2 regions of the Cytobacillus sp. FSL R5-0377 genome follow, and region 2 is predicted to be linked to the other one. Evidence: a T-box and tRNA genes for the amino acid it is inferred to sense, from the RefSeq annotation. Region 2 holds a T-box; the other holds one or more tRNA genes.
The links. A T-box is a leader RNA that pairs with one kind of tRNA and senses whether it is charged. The one in region 2 lies ahead of serS (serine--tRNA ligase), so its partner is inferred to be a tRNA-Ser.
Positions count from the first base shown of each region.

Region 1: it has a tRNA-Ser gene. The T-box ahead of serS (serine--tRNA ligase) is inferred to sense a tRNA for this amino acid. The anticodon was not compared.

Region 1 is NZ_JBBORA010000001.1:1,973,780-1,980,717, forward strand. Features, by position in the region: gene NSQ49_RS10085 (SCO family protein) at 1-81, opposite strand, end outside; gene NSQ49_RS10090 (cbb3-type cytochrome c oxidase subunit I) at 141-1,835, opposite strand; gene NSQ49_RS10095 (cytochrome c oxidase subunit II) at 1,850-2,314, opposite strand; gene NSQ49_RS10100 (cytochrome c oxidase subunit 2A) at 2,327-2,467, opposite strand; gene NSQ49_RS10105 (hypothetical protein) at 2,808-2,939, shown strand; tRNA gene NSQ49_RS10110 (tRNA-Ile) at 3,023-3,099, opposite strand; tRNA gene NSQ49_RS10115 (tRNA-Gly) at 3,108-3,181, opposite strand; tRNA gene NSQ49_RS10120 (tRNA-Cys) at 3,200-3,273, opposite strand; tRNA gene NSQ49_RS10125 (tRNA-Gln) at 3,284-3,358, opposite strand; tRNA gene NSQ49_RS10130 (tRNA-His) at 3,384-3,459, opposite strand; tRNA gene NSQ49_RS10135 (tRNA-Trp) at 3,471-3,544, opposite strand; tRNA gene NSQ49_RS10140 (tRNA-Tyr) at 3,552-3,635, opposite strand; tRNA gene NSQ49_RS10145 (tRNA-Phe) at 3,658-3,733, opposite strand; tRNA gene NSQ49_RS10150 (tRNA-Asp) at 3,904-3,980, opposite strand; tRNA gene NSQ49_RS10155 (tRNA-Met) at 3,984-4,057, opposite strand; tRNA gene NSQ49_RS10160 (tRNA-Ser) at 4,158-4,250, opposite strand; tRNA gene NSQ49_RS10165 (tRNA-Met) at 4,274-4,350, opposite strand; tRNA gene NSQ49_RS10170 (tRNA-Ala) at 4,370-4,445, opposite strand; tRNA gene NSQ49_RS10175 (tRNA-Pro) at 4,464-4,540, opposite strand; tRNA gene NSQ49_RS10180 (tRNA-Arg) at 4,546-4,622, opposite strand; tRNA gene NSQ49_RS10185 (tRNA-Gly) at 4,630-4,704, opposite strand; tRNA gene NSQ49_RS10190 (tRNA-Leu) at 4,711-4,795, opposite strand; tRNA gene NSQ49_RS10195 (tRNA-Lys) at 4,811-4,886, opposite strand; tRNA gene NSQ49_RS10200 (tRNA-Val) at 5,064-5,139, opposite strand; tRNA gene NSQ49_RS10205 (tRNA-Glu) at 5,144-5,218, opposite strand; rRNA gene rrf (5S ribosomal RNA) at 5,243-5,359, opposite strand; rRNA gene NSQ49_RS10215 (23S ribosomal RNA) at 5,498-6,938, opposite strand, start outside.
Region 2 is NZ_JBBORA010000001.1:2,443,235-2,450,172, forward strand. Features, by position in the region: gene NSQ49_RS12650 (LysM peptidoglycan-binding domain-containing protein) at 1-134, shown strand, start outside; gene NSQ49_RS12655 (deoxynucleoside kinase) at 324-965, shown strand; gene NSQ49_RS12660 (deoxynucleoside kinase) at 962-1,630, shown strand; tRNA gene NSQ49_RS12665 (tRNA-Ser) at 1,786-1,878, opposite strand; gene serS (serine--tRNA ligase) at 1,972-3,249, opposite strand; T-box leader at 3,301-3,525, opposite strand; gene pdxT (pyridoxal 5'-phosphate synthase glutaminase subunit PdxT) at 3,587-4,174, opposite strand; gene pdxS (pyridoxal 5'-phosphate synthase lyase subunit PdxS) at 4,187-5,068, opposite strand; gene NSQ49_RS12685 (D-alanyl-D-alanine carboxypeptidase family protein) at 5,230-6,585, opposite strand; gene guaB (IMP dehydrogenase) at 6,773-6,938, opposite strand, start outside.

The DNA.
Region 1 (6,938 bases), 470 kb from region 2:
ATCTGTGCCAATGTAAAAAAGAAATGTGCCAAACATCAGTACAAGCAAGCTTGATAAAGCCGTTCTATTTTTGGGAATCATGATTCATCACTTCCTTTTAAAAGAAAGAGACAGCCCAGAGCCGAGCTATCTCCCTTTCCTTACCAGGTTTTATATGGAGGTGAACCTGGAGGCGCGTTGACTATAAAATCGACCAATGGAATGACGTATGCCATGCCGACAAGGGCAATCATACACACAATCCATAATCCCCAGCGCTCTGTCCATCTAGGTGTAGGCGCTTCATCCTCTTCCACTTCCGCAACAGGGAATTCTGTGTTCCCTTTTGGTGCAAAGAACATGAGGTAGAATACGGCATATACCTGCATGAGTACACCAATCATCAGCAGGGTACCGCCTATGGCCAAGAAGAACAGATAAGGATCCCAGCTTAAAGCAGTCGCATTGTCAAAGTATGTTGAATAGGACGTCCTTCTTGGAGAACCCAGCAGCCCTACCCAGTGCATTGCACCTGACATGATGATCATACCGAGCGTCCATATGATCGTTTGTATAACCCCAAGTTTATTGATCTGCGGTGTCAGCACTCTTTTTGATACATAAGGAATGAGCCAATAGCTGATGCCGAAGAATGTCATGACCACTGACATGCCAAGTGTTAAGTGGAAATGGCCGACAATCCACATTGTGTTATGGACTACCTGATTCAATTGATTTGTGCTTTGTACAATTCCGCCCGCCCCTGCAGGAATAAAAGCAGCCATCGCGATAAATGGTGCAAGGAATCGTACATCTCCCCAAGGAAGTTTCTTATACCAGCCGACAAGACCTCTTCCGCCTTTCTTTCTCGCTGTACGCTCAAATACTGCAAACATAGCATAAGCAGTCATTAAAGAAGGGAAACCAATTGCCAGACTCATAAACACGTGCATGTATTTAACTGGCTCTGAAATACCAGGATCTATAATTTGATGGTGGAAACCGCCTGTAATATTCATAATAACGAGTGCGATTACTACGATCCTTGTTAAAAGGTCATTCCACCTTTTTCCCCCAATGATCTTTGGAACAATGACATACCAGGCAGAAACAGCTGTTAAATACCAGATGTTAACCAGCGTGTGTCCGAAAGCCCAGAACAAAGTGCGTGCAACCATTACATTAATTGTCTCCACCCACCCAAAAGCCCATGGGATAATCGTAAAGACTTCAATCGCTACAGGTATGCTGCCGAAGAATAAGAGAACAAAGACCCCGGTTGCAAAGAAAGAAAGGATCGGTATATGCTGGCCCGGATTCCTCTTTCTCCAGCTGGCCACATTGATGAAAGCACCAAAGGCGCCCATCCAAACACCCAATACGATAAATACTAATCCTATATAGAAAATGGGTGAAGCAGCCATTGGCGGATAGAATGTATACATAACTGATGCTTCATTCATTAAAATCGGAATCACCGCTAGGACAAATCCGAAAATCTTCATCCAGAAGCCAATCCATGCCATCTTTCTGACCTTAGGAAGCAGGCCGCCCAGTGTATGGGATAACCCGGCATAGAAGTATCCGATTGTGAAGAAAGCCGACAGTACGACTACCAGCAGAAGGCCATGAGCTGTAAGTACCTGATAATAATTCAGCCATGCCGGCAATTCAAACATTCCAGCCCGATTCAGGCCTTGCAGCAATCCAAGTATTCCTCCCAAAAGGATGGCCAGGAAAGCAACAGATAAATATGATTTCGTTAATTTTGCATCCTCAAGGCTAATTCCCATAATTTTATTTGCTTTATCCTTAATAACTTGTGTTCTTCCAGATTGCTTAATAACTGTTTCCACTGTCTATCACCCCTTTATTTCACCGTAATGGTCGTGCTCATCATCTGATGGCCCGCACCGCAGTACTCATTGCAAAGTACTAAATATTCACCTGGCTTATCAAATTTCTGAGTGATCTTTTGTACATAGCCAGGTACTACCATAGCATTTAAGTTAGTTTCTGCAACCTGAAACCCATGAACGACATCTTTTGACGTCAATGTAAAATGAACTGTTGATCCGGCAGGCACCTCAATTTCATTTGGGGTAAAGCTGAATACCTGAAGCGTCATGACTACTTCATACTCTTTCTCGCCTATCTTCTTAATCCCTGGATTATCGAACGGTGCTGTTTCATCCACTTTCTGCGGATCAATTCGCTCTCCATAGCTCGGCGGCCCCAGCTCCAGGGCGAATGTCTGGTAGCCCGTAATCAGCATGAATCCAATAATCATCCCAAAGCTTAGAATCAGCCATATCTTCTCTGACCGATGCATCATTTTGTATCCCCCCTATAATCTGGCCATATACAGGCCATACACTATTAAATAAGTAACAAAGATCCCAAGCCCTACAACTGTAACTGAAAAGAACGTACCCTTTAGAGAGTTATGTTCCTTTGAACTGCTCTGGTTCACTTTTCGTGCATCCACCTTCCATCAGCTCCTTAGCTTTGTTACCTACATCATAGTTGAGAAGGGTTTTCATAAAAGTGAATTGAATCACACTTTTTTCATATATCTTCAAAGCAAAAGGCCTGCAATTTTGGTTAAACACTGTAGTACCAAGGGTTATCTCTATTGAACAGTGCTCTGGTAAGCATATAGGTTCACAAATAGTTCACAAAAAGTCACTTACCAGAAGTCCTATAATGATCATAGAATTTCAAGCTTGTAAGATGGTATTTTATGTTAAAATGATTTTGAGGGATGTAAACTATTGTTCTTAAACTAAACGCAAGTTAAGAAATTAATTAAAATTGGGGTGACTATTTTGGATGCTTTCGTGATTTTAGCTTTTTCATTAGCTGCGGGTGCGTTCTCTTTTGCATTATTTTCAGATGGTAAAGTTAAGAAACTTGAAAAGAGAGTGAAAGATTTAGAAGATAATATAAACGAAAATTAGAATGGCCAGACTAAACTCAAGAAGTTTCACATATATAAAAAAACTAATCCCTATTGGAATTAGTTTGAAAATGGTATGTATAATGGTGGGCCTAAATGGACTCGAACCATCGACCTCACGCTTATCAGGCGTGCGCTCTAACCAGCTGAGCTATAGGCCCATATGTGTTGGAGCGGGTGAAGGGAATCGAACCCTCATCATCAGCTTGGAAGGCTGAGGTTTTACCACTAAACTACACCCGCTTTGTAAGGAATATAAGTTGGAGGCAACACCCGGATTTGAACCGGGGATGGAGGTTTTGCAGACCTCTGCCTTACCACTTGGCTATGCTGCCTTAAAAAAAATGGCTGGGCTAGCAGGATTCGAACCTGCGAGTGACGGAGTCAAAGTCCGGTGCCTTACCGCTTGGCTATAGCCCAATAATAATGCAATTTAAAAGAATAATGGGGCGATTGATGGGAATCGAACCCACGAATGTCGGAGCCACAATCCGATGCGTTAACCACTTCGCCACAACCGCCACTATCCTACTGGCAGGGGTAGTAGGAATCGAACCCACATCAAAGGTTTTGGAGACCTTCGTTTTACCATTAAACTATACCCCTATATCAATGGTGGAGGGGGGCAGATTCGAACTGCCGAACCCGAAGGAGCGGATTTACAGTCCGCCGCGTTTAGCCACTTCGCTACCCCTCCAAGTCTGTAAAGACTAAGAAAATGGTGGCTCAGGACGGAATCGAACCGCCGACACAAGGATTTTCAGTCCTTTGCTCTACCGACTGAGCTACTGAGCCAAAATAATATTATATCCCTAAATCTAAATAAATGTGCTTCAAAGCCATGCGTTCTTTGTCGCAGATTTTAAAAGCATGCTATTCGATGATGAAAAGCTTCGCAGCTGCATTCTTTTAAAATCCTCTACCGACTGAGCTACTGAGCCAAAGCTTATATCTCTTTGTAAAAATGGCGGTCCGGACGGGACTCGAACCCGCGACCTCCTGCGTGACAGGCAGGCATTCTAACCAACTGAACTACCGGACCGGATTGCGGGGGCAGGATTTGAACCTGCGACCTTCGGGTTATGAGCCCGACGAGCTACCGGACTGCTCCACCCCGCGATAGTATTATTTATGTGATTTGTCTATGCTCACATCAAGCATTTCATCGCAGCTTATTCGGTGATATAACCGCCCCGCGACAATAATATTAAAGAAAATATGGAGGAGGAAAGGGGATTCGAACCCCTGCGCGGTTTGACCCGCCTGTCGGTTTTCAAGACCGATCCCTTCAGCCGGACTTGGGTATTCCTCCAATGTTGTATAAGATAATCATATTGGTAGCGGCGGAGGGGATCGAACCCCCGACCTCACGGGTATGAACCGTACGCTCTAGCCAGCTGAGCTACACCGCCGAAATGATTATATATTTTATGGTGGAGCCTAGCGGGATCGAACCGCTGACCTCCTGCGTGCAAAGCAGGCGCTCTCCCAGCTGAGCTAAGGCCCCATGTAAAAGAAGTGTCGCTGGTCGGGAAGACAGGATTCGAACCTGCGACCCCTTGGTCCCAAACCAAGTGCTCTACCAAGCTGAGCTACTCCCCGTAATATGGCGCGCCCGAGAGGAGTCGAACCCCTAACCTTTTGATCCGTAGTCAAACGCTCTATCCAATTGAGCTACGGGCGCAAAATAATGGAGCGGAAGACGGGATTCGAACCCGCGACCCCCACCTTGGCAAGGTGATGTTCTACCACTGAACTACTTCCGCTTAAAATGGTGCGGGTGAAGGGAGTCGAACCCCCACGCCTTGCGGCGCCAGATCCTAAGTCTGGTGCGTCTGCCAATTCCGCCACACCCGCAATATGAAATTAAAATGGTGAGCCATGAAGGACTCGAACCTTCGACCCTCTGATTAAAAGTCAGATGCTCTACCGACTGAGCTAATGGCTCTCACTAAAATTACGTTGCCTAAATCCTGAAACTTCCAGGTCAGATGTTCCAAAGCCCTGCGTGCTTTGTCACAGATTGCTATTCAGATGATGAATCTCACTGATGCTGCAATCTGCTCTACCGACTGAGCTAATGGCTCATACCTCTTTGAAGAGCATTTTGCTCATTCAGGAGTTATGGTGGAGGATGACGGGATCGAACCGCCGACCCTCTGCTTGTAAGGCAGATGCTCTCCCAGCTGAGCTAATCCTCCAAAGTGGTGACCCCTACGGGATTCGAACCCGTGTTACCGCCGTGAAAGGGCGGTGTCTTAACCGCTTGACCAAGGGGCCATATAAAGTTACCCAAACAGGGTTGCCCGGCAGCGTCCTACTCTCACAGGGGGACAGCCCCCAACTACCATCGGCGCTGAGAAGCTTAACTTCCGTGTTCGGTATGGGAACGGGTGTGACCTTCTCGCTATCGCCACCGGACTATTTGGTTGAAGAAACTTCGTTCCCTCAAAACTAGATAATGTATGAAGAAGCATTTTGCCGAGTATTCACCAATGACTTGTCTAGCTTCGGCTCCTAACTTCTCTCGAAGTTGAACAGTCGCCTCCGCTTTTCATTTTGGTTAAGTCCTCGATCGATTAGTATCAGTCAGCTCCACATGTCGCCACGCTTCCACCTCTGACCTATCAACCTGATCATCTTTCAGGGATCTTACTAGCTTGACGCTATGGGAAATCTCATCTCGAGGGGGGCTTCATGCTTAGATGCTTTCAGCACTTATCCCTTCCGCACATAGCTACCCAGCGATGCCTTTGGCAAGACAACTGGTACACCAGCGGTGCGTCCATCCCGGTCCTCTCGTACTAAGGACAGCTCCTCTCAAATTTCCTGCGCCCACGACGGATAGGGACCGAACTGTCTCACGACGTTCTGAACCCAGCTCGCGTACCGCTTTAATGGGCGAACAGCCCAACCCTTGGGACCGACTACAGCCCCAGGATGCGATGAGCCGACATCGAGGTGCCAAACCTCCCCGTCGATGTGGACTCTTGGGGGAGATAAGCCTGTTATCCCCGGGGTAGCTTTTATCCGTTGAGCGATGGCCCTTCCATGCGGAACCACCGGATCACTAAGCCCGACTTTCGTCCCTGCTCGACTTGTAGGTCTCGCAGTCAAGCTCCCTTGTGCCTTTACACTCTGCGAATGATTTCCAACCATTCTGAGGGAACCTTTGGGCGCCTCCGTTACTTTTTAGGAGGCGACCGCCCCAGTCAAACTGCCCACCTGACACTGTCTCCCGCCCCGATAAGGGGCGCGGGTTAGAATTTCAATACAGCCAGGGTAGTATCCCACCGACGCCTCCACCGAAGCTGGCGCTCCGGCTTCTCAGGCTCCTACCTATCCTGTACAAGCTGTACCAAAATTCAATATCAGGCTACAGTAAAGCTCCACGGGGTCTTTCCGTCCTGTCGCGGGTAACCTGCATCTTCACAGGTACTATAATTTCACCGAGTCTCTCGTTGAGACAGTGCCCAGATCGTTACGCCTTTCGTGCGGGTCGGAACTTACCCGACAAGGAATTTCGCTACCTTAGGACCGTTATAGTTACGGCCGCCGTTTACTGGGGCTTCGATTCAAAGCTTCGCTTGCGCTAACCTCTCCTCTTAACCTTCCAGCACCGGGCAGGCGTCAGCCCCTATACTTCGCCTTGCGGCTTCGCAGAGACCTGTGTTTTTGCTAAACAGTCGCCTGGGCCTATTCACTGCGGCTCATCAGGGCTATTCACCCTAATGAGCACCCCTTCTCCCGAAGTTACGGGGTCATTTTGCCGAGTTCCTTAACGAGAGTTCTCTCGCTCACCTTAGGATTCTCTCCTCGCCTACCTGTGTCGGTTTGCGGTACGGGCACCTTTTCCCTCGCTAGAGGCTTTTCTTGGCAGTGTGGAATCAGGAACTTCGGTACTAAATTTCCCTCGCCGTCACAGCTCAGCCTATGTGGTAACGGGATTTGCCTCGTTACCGGCCTAACTGCTTGGACGCGCTAATCCAGCAGCGCGCTT
Region 2 (6,938 bases):
GCTCCATCCAGGCAAAGTTCGACCTAATCAAAGAACTGAAGCTCCGGGGAATGAGTTACTGGAAGCTTGGCCTGTCTTTCCCGCAAAATTGGCTTCTGATTACGGAAAACTTCGATGTGGTAAAAAGAGCATAATCACTCAGCAGCTGCCGCTTTCAGGCAGCTTTTTTATTTTTCAGATTATATGCTCCTATTTTCTTATTTCCAGCTGAAATTCCATATCCCTTCCACTCTATACTGTGATAAAATAAGCTTTGTGTCATTTTAGAACGTACCTATAAATGGTTTTTATAGATAAATAAGCAATGCAGGAGGATGATCAATATGGGGGGAATACCTTTTATTACAGTAGAGGGGCCGATTGGTGTTGGGAAAACATCTCTCGCTAAAGCTATAGCTGAGAAATTTCAATATGCCTTACTAAAAGAGATTGTTGATGAAAATCCCTTTTTGGGCAAATTCTATGAAAACATTGAGGAATGGAGCTTTCAGACTGAAATGTTTTTCCTCTGCAACCGCTACAAACAGCTGGTTGATATCAACAATCACTACTTAGCTCAAAATAAGCCTGTTGTGGCTGATTATCATATATTCAAAAATCTGATCTTTGCCCAGCGCACCTTAAATCAGACTGAATATCAGAAGTATTTGAAGATCTATGACATTCTGACGGGCGATATGCCAAAGCCGAATGTCATTATCTATCTCAATGCAAGCCTTGAAACACTGCTCGACCGAATCGAGCTGCGGGGCCGTGAAATTGAAAAGAATATCAGTCCATTATATCTTGAGCAATTATCCCTTGATTATGAAACGGCTATGAATGAGTTCGAAAAACAGCACCCGGATATTCCAGTTATCCGCTTTAATGGAGATCAGCTGGATTTTGTCAAAAATGACGCAGACTTAATGCATATATTCGATACCTTATCGACATCATTAAAAAAGAGGAGCATACACTTATGAATCTAAGGCAAAAATATGAGATTCCTTCGAACGCCGTCATCACCATTGCCGGAACCGTTGGAGTCGGAAAATCAACAATGACCAATGCGCTGGCGGACGCCCTGGGGTTCCGAACCTCTTTCGAAAAGGTTGATACTAATCCTTACCTTGATAAATTCTATGCGGATTTCAACCGCTGGAGCTTTCACCTGCAGGTTTACTTCCTGGCTGAACGCTTCAAGGATCAGAAGCGCATTTTCGAATATGGCGGCGGCTTTGTTCAGGACCGTTCCATTTATGAAGACACAGGCATCTTTGCGAAAATGCATTACGAAAAAGGCACGATGTCCAAAGTCGATTACGAAACATATACCAGCTTATTTGATGCGATGGTGATGACACCATACTTCCCGCATCCTGATTTGCTTATTTATCTGGAAGGCTCGCTAGATGACATTCTTTCCCGCATCCAGGAGCGCGGCCGTCCAATGGAGCAGCAGACACCAATTTCTTACTGGGAAGAAATGCACCAGCGCTATGAAAAGTGGATCAACAGTTTTAATGCTTGCCCGGTCCTGCGCCTGAATATCAATGACTATGATATCATTCAGAATGAGCAATCCATTGAGCCAATAGTGGAGCGCATTTCTTACTTCTTAAGGCAAACTCAATTATTGAAGAAATAACCGCCATTTGGCGGTTTTTTTCTGTTCATTGGTTCGGAGAGTTCCGAATACCCTGAAGAGGCAAGGGTCAAGAATTATATACAAAAAAACCGCTGATGCTATCAGCGGTTTTATGTATCTCCAATTTTTATGCGCGTGTTAGATGTCAATTAAAATGGAGGAGGAAAGGGGATTCGAACCCCTGCGCGGTTTGACCCGCCTGTCGGTTTTCAAGACCGATCCCTTCAGCCAGACTTGGGTATTCCTCCGCATCGACAAGAAATACTATAACACCCTTTTAAAAAGATGTCAACATCATTTTATAAAAAAAGAGCGGATGAAAAATCCGCTCCAAACTTCCATTAAGGCTTAATGACCTCACGATTGCCCATATATGGACGCAGTACTTCAGGAATGATGACACTTCCGTCAGCCTGCTGGTAATTTTCCAGAATGGCTGCCACCGTGCGGCCGATCGCAAGGCCAGATCCATTCAGTGTATGCACATGCTCCGGCTTGCCTTTTGCCTCGCGGCGGAAGCGGATATTCGCACGTCTTGCCTGGAATCCTTCAAAGTTACTGCAAGAAGAAATTTCACGGTATGTGTTATAGCTTGGGATCCAGACCTCGATATCATATTTCTTCGCAGCTGTGAATCCAAGATCTCCTGTGCACATGCTCATAACACGGTATGGCAGGCCAAGCAGCTGAAGTACCTTTTCTGCGTGTCCAGTCAGCTTCTCCAGCTCATCATAAGACTCTTCCGGCTTCACAAACTTTACAAGCTCTACTTTATTGAACTGGTGCTGGCGGATCAGCCCTCGAGTGTCACGGCCGGCAGAGCCTGCTTCAGAACGGAAGCATGCACTAAATGCAGCATAGTTAATCGGAAGCTCATCAGCATTCAGAATTTCTTCTCTATGCATATTAGTGACAGGCACCTCTGCAGTTGGAATAAGGAAGTAATCCTCGCTTTCAATCAGGAAAGCATCTTCTTCAAATTTCGGAAGCTGTCCTGTTCCTGTCATGCTGGCACGGTTGACCATGTACGGAGGCAGAACTTCCTTATAGCCATGCTCGTCTGTGTGCAAATCAAGCATGAAGTTGAATAGTGCACGCTCAAGGCGGGCTCCAAGGCCTTTGTAGAATACAAAGCGGCTGCCGGTTACTTTGCTGGCACGCTCGAAATCAAGCAGGTCAAGATCTGTTGCTACATCCCAGTGCGGCTTTGGCTCAAAATCAAATTCACGAACTTCGCCCCATTTGCGGACTTCGACATTATCATCTTCTGTTTCACCGACAGGCACGCTTTCATGCGGGATGTTCGGGATACTTAACAGCAATTGGTCCAATTCCTCCTCAACCTTGCGGAGCTCCTCATCCAATGCCTTGATCTTATCGCCGACTTCTCTCATTTCTGTAATTAAATGGTCTGCATCCTGCTTATCACGCTTTAAGGCTGCAACCTGCTGGGATACTTCATTCCTTTTGCTCTTCAGCTGTTCGGCTTCGACAATCAATTCGCGTCTTTTCACATCCAGATCCTCGAATTTTCCGAGATCGGTTAAATCCTCTCCGCGATGCTGAAGCTTATTTTTCACTTCTTCAAAATTAGCCCTTAAAAATTTAATGTCCAGCATGTTTACTACCTCCTGAAAAATAATTTGGAACACAAAAAACTCCCGTCCCCCAAAAGGGACGAGAGTTACCCGCGTTGCCACCCTAGTTGAAAGCATAAGCTTTCCACCTTAAATCCATAACGGTTTTAACCGAAAGCATTTACTTTTCCCGGAAAATACCGGGTGTTCCATGCTTTGCTCGAGGATGGATTCACAGGGTTTATTCACCGGTTTTCACCAGCCACCGGCTCTCTACAGAACAAAGTTCCTGTTACTAGTTCCTCTCATTGCTTTTAAGCTATAAGAATTTTGTAATTCATAATGTACTACAATTATGTTCCATTTGCAACCAATTTATTCAAATTGCTAATGACTTGGACTCTTTGATCATTTTAACAAAATAGCCCGTCAGTCGATGGTCATCCGTCAGTTCGGGATGGAAAGAGCATCCGAGGAATCTGCCTTCACGTGCAGCCACAATCCGGCCGTTATGCTTGGCCAGGATTTCAACATTCTCCCCCGCCTCGACAATATGCGGCGCACGAATAAAGACTGCCGCAAAGTCCTCTGCTACTCCGGCAATATCAAGATCCGCCTCAAAGCTTTCACGCTGGCGCCCGAATGAGTTTCTTTCCACCCGGACATCCATCACACCGATATGAGGCTCATTATAACCGACAATATGGTTTGCAAGGAGGATAAGCCCTGCACATGTCCCGAACATCGGCTTTCCTGACTGTGCAAACTCCTTAAGGCTGTCCATGAAATCATATTTATCAATGAGGCGTCTCATGGTCGTGCTCTCGCCTCCAGGCAGGATAAGCCCGTCCACCTCATTAAGCTGCTCTTTGCGTTTAATGACCACAGCTTCGGCGCCGCATGCTTCTACTGATAGAACATGCTCTCTGACCGCACCCTGCAGCCCCAATACTCCAACCTTTATCATGTTCAATTCTCCTTACCAGCCGCGCTCCTGCATACGAGCTTCAGGAGCCAATGAAGAAATTTCAATTCCCTTCATTGGTGTGCCTAGTTCTTTTGAAAGTTCAGCGATTAATTTGTAGTCCTGATAATGTGTAGTTGCTTCAACAATCGCACGGGCAAATTTCGCAGGGTTTTCAGATTTGAAGATACCTGATCCTACGAACACACCGTCAGCACCAAGCTCCATCATTAAAGCCGCATCTGCAGGTGTTGCAACGCCGCCTGCTGCGAAGTTTACGACTGGAAGGCGTCCAAGGCTCTTGATTTCCAAAAGAAGCTCATATGGCGCTCCCAGAAGCTTAGCTTCTGTCATTAACTCATCTTCATTCATGCCGACAACCTTGCGAACCTGTGCATTCACCTTGCGGATATGGCGAACAGCTTCCACAATGTTTCCAGTTCCTGGCTCACCCTTTGTGCGAAGCATGGAAGCACCTTCGCCAATACGGCGTGCAGCTTCCCCTAAATCACGGCATCCGCAAACGAACGGAACAGTGTAGTCCCTTTTATTCAAGTGGTATTCTTCATCAGCAGGAGTTAACACTTCACTCTCATCTATGTAATCGACACCCATCGCTTCAAGCAAACGCGCTTCTACAATATGGCCAATACGTGCTTTTGCCATTACCGGGATGGAAACCGCTCCCATTACTTCTTCCATAATACGCGGATCTGCCATACGTGCTACACCGCCGGCTGCACGGATATCAGAAGGAACACGCTCTAGTGCCATAACTGCTACTGCACCAGCTTCTTCTGCGATTTTCGCCTGCTCAGCGTTAACAACGTCCATAATGACGCCGCCTTTTTGCATTTCTGCCATTCCCCGTTTAACACGATCTGTACCTGTCTTCATGTTTATCCCCCTTCGTAAATACCATCTGCTTTGGATGGGTTAAATATTATGAGAAAAATAACTTTTCAAAAAAAGGAAAATAGAATTCTTTACTCGGAATTTTCCCTATTGAAAATATGCAATGAAAAAGGGCTCCTGTCAAGACAGGAAAGCCCTTTTTCTTAAAACCAACCTTTTACAGTTGAGGAAACACTGCCCCATAGATCACCGAAGAAACCTCCGATAGAGCGCATAGTCAGCACGAACCAGTTTGCTTTTTCAACACTTTCAGCGGCAACAACATCCACCTGGATATTGTCTTTGCCTTTATCAGAAAGGAATTCCAGCTTCCCGCCCTCTTTGGATTCGATCGTTAAGTAGCCGACTTTTTCTCCCTTTTTAATAGGAGCAGTCAATTCACCATTTTCATTTAATTTCTTTTTATCCAGAACAAGAACGGGTTTAAAGTTTTCCTTTTCCCCATTTCTCATAACCATTTCGATGGCATCTTTAGAAGAAATCTTCACTTTATCTTCTTTCCCTTTTGTAACAGGCACTGTTTTCTGGCCTTTCACCTGATAGTTGGCAGGAACGATTTCTTCTTTCGTGAAGTTGGTGAAACCGAAGTCAAACATCTTCTTGGTTTCATCAAATCTGGATTTATAAGTAGCCTGGCCATTCGCTCCTTTAGCGTTCATGACTACGCTGATGTAGCGGCTGCCATCTCTCATGGCCGTACCTGTGAAGCAGTATCCGGCAAAGTCAGTCGTACCTGTTTTAAGGCCATCTGCCCCTTCATAGCCATATACCAGCTCCGGAAGCATCCAGTTCCAGTTTTCCATTTTAATTTCATCATCTGTACCCTCTCTGAAGGTCTTTCTAGGGGTACTTGCCGTTTCTAATACTTCCGGGAACCGATTAATCAATTCCCTTGCCAGAATAGCTGTATCTCTTGCTGACATTACGTTTTCATCCTCAGGGCCGCCTGCAGGAGGAGATCCCTTTAAGTCACGGTTGTTCAAACCGCTTGAGTTTACAAATTTATATTCCTTTAATCCAAGCTCTGCCGCTTTTTCGTTCATCATTTTAACAAAGTTAGTTTCTGAACCGGCAATCGTTTCTGCAATTGCAATGGTTGCACCATTTGCAGAATAGATAGCCATGGCTTCATACAATTCACGGATATTGTATTTGCCGTCTCTTCTTAATGGGACATTTGATAGATTGCGGTCCTGTGATACTTTCCACACATATTCACTTACTGCGTATTCCTGATCCCACTTTACTTTGCCTTTTTCAACGGCTTCAAGAAGCAGGTATTCTGTCATCATTTTTGTCATACTGGCAATGCCCAGTACTTTATCCGCATTTTTTTGATATAAAATCTTTCCGGTCTCTGCATCTACTAAAATAGCAGCATCGGCATTGATATTTAAAATATCCTCCGCATGTGCTTTATGTATACCAGGTAAAAGACCTAATATCATGACCAAGGCAAGGAATCCAGCGATAGACTTACGGTACAATGTTTTCTTCAATTTTACTGCCCTCCAACGTTTTAATACACTTTTGTTATTTTATCATAACTCTGATTTAAAGAATAGATAGAGTAATTACCTATTCCTGCCTGCCTTAGCTCATTGTTATGCATTAATATTTTCCTAGGTTCAATTTTTTGGGGCAAATAAAAAAGCAGGAAAGGTTCCCCTCTCCTGCTTTGTGCTGTTATAGCGAGTAGTTTGGCGCCTCTTTTGTGATCTGCACATCATGCGGGTGGCTTTCTCTCAGGCCAGCACCAGTCATTTTAATAAATTGGGCATTTTCGCGAAGCTCATGAAGATCCTTTGTTCCGCAATAGCCCATTCCGGAACGGATACCTCCGACAAGCTGG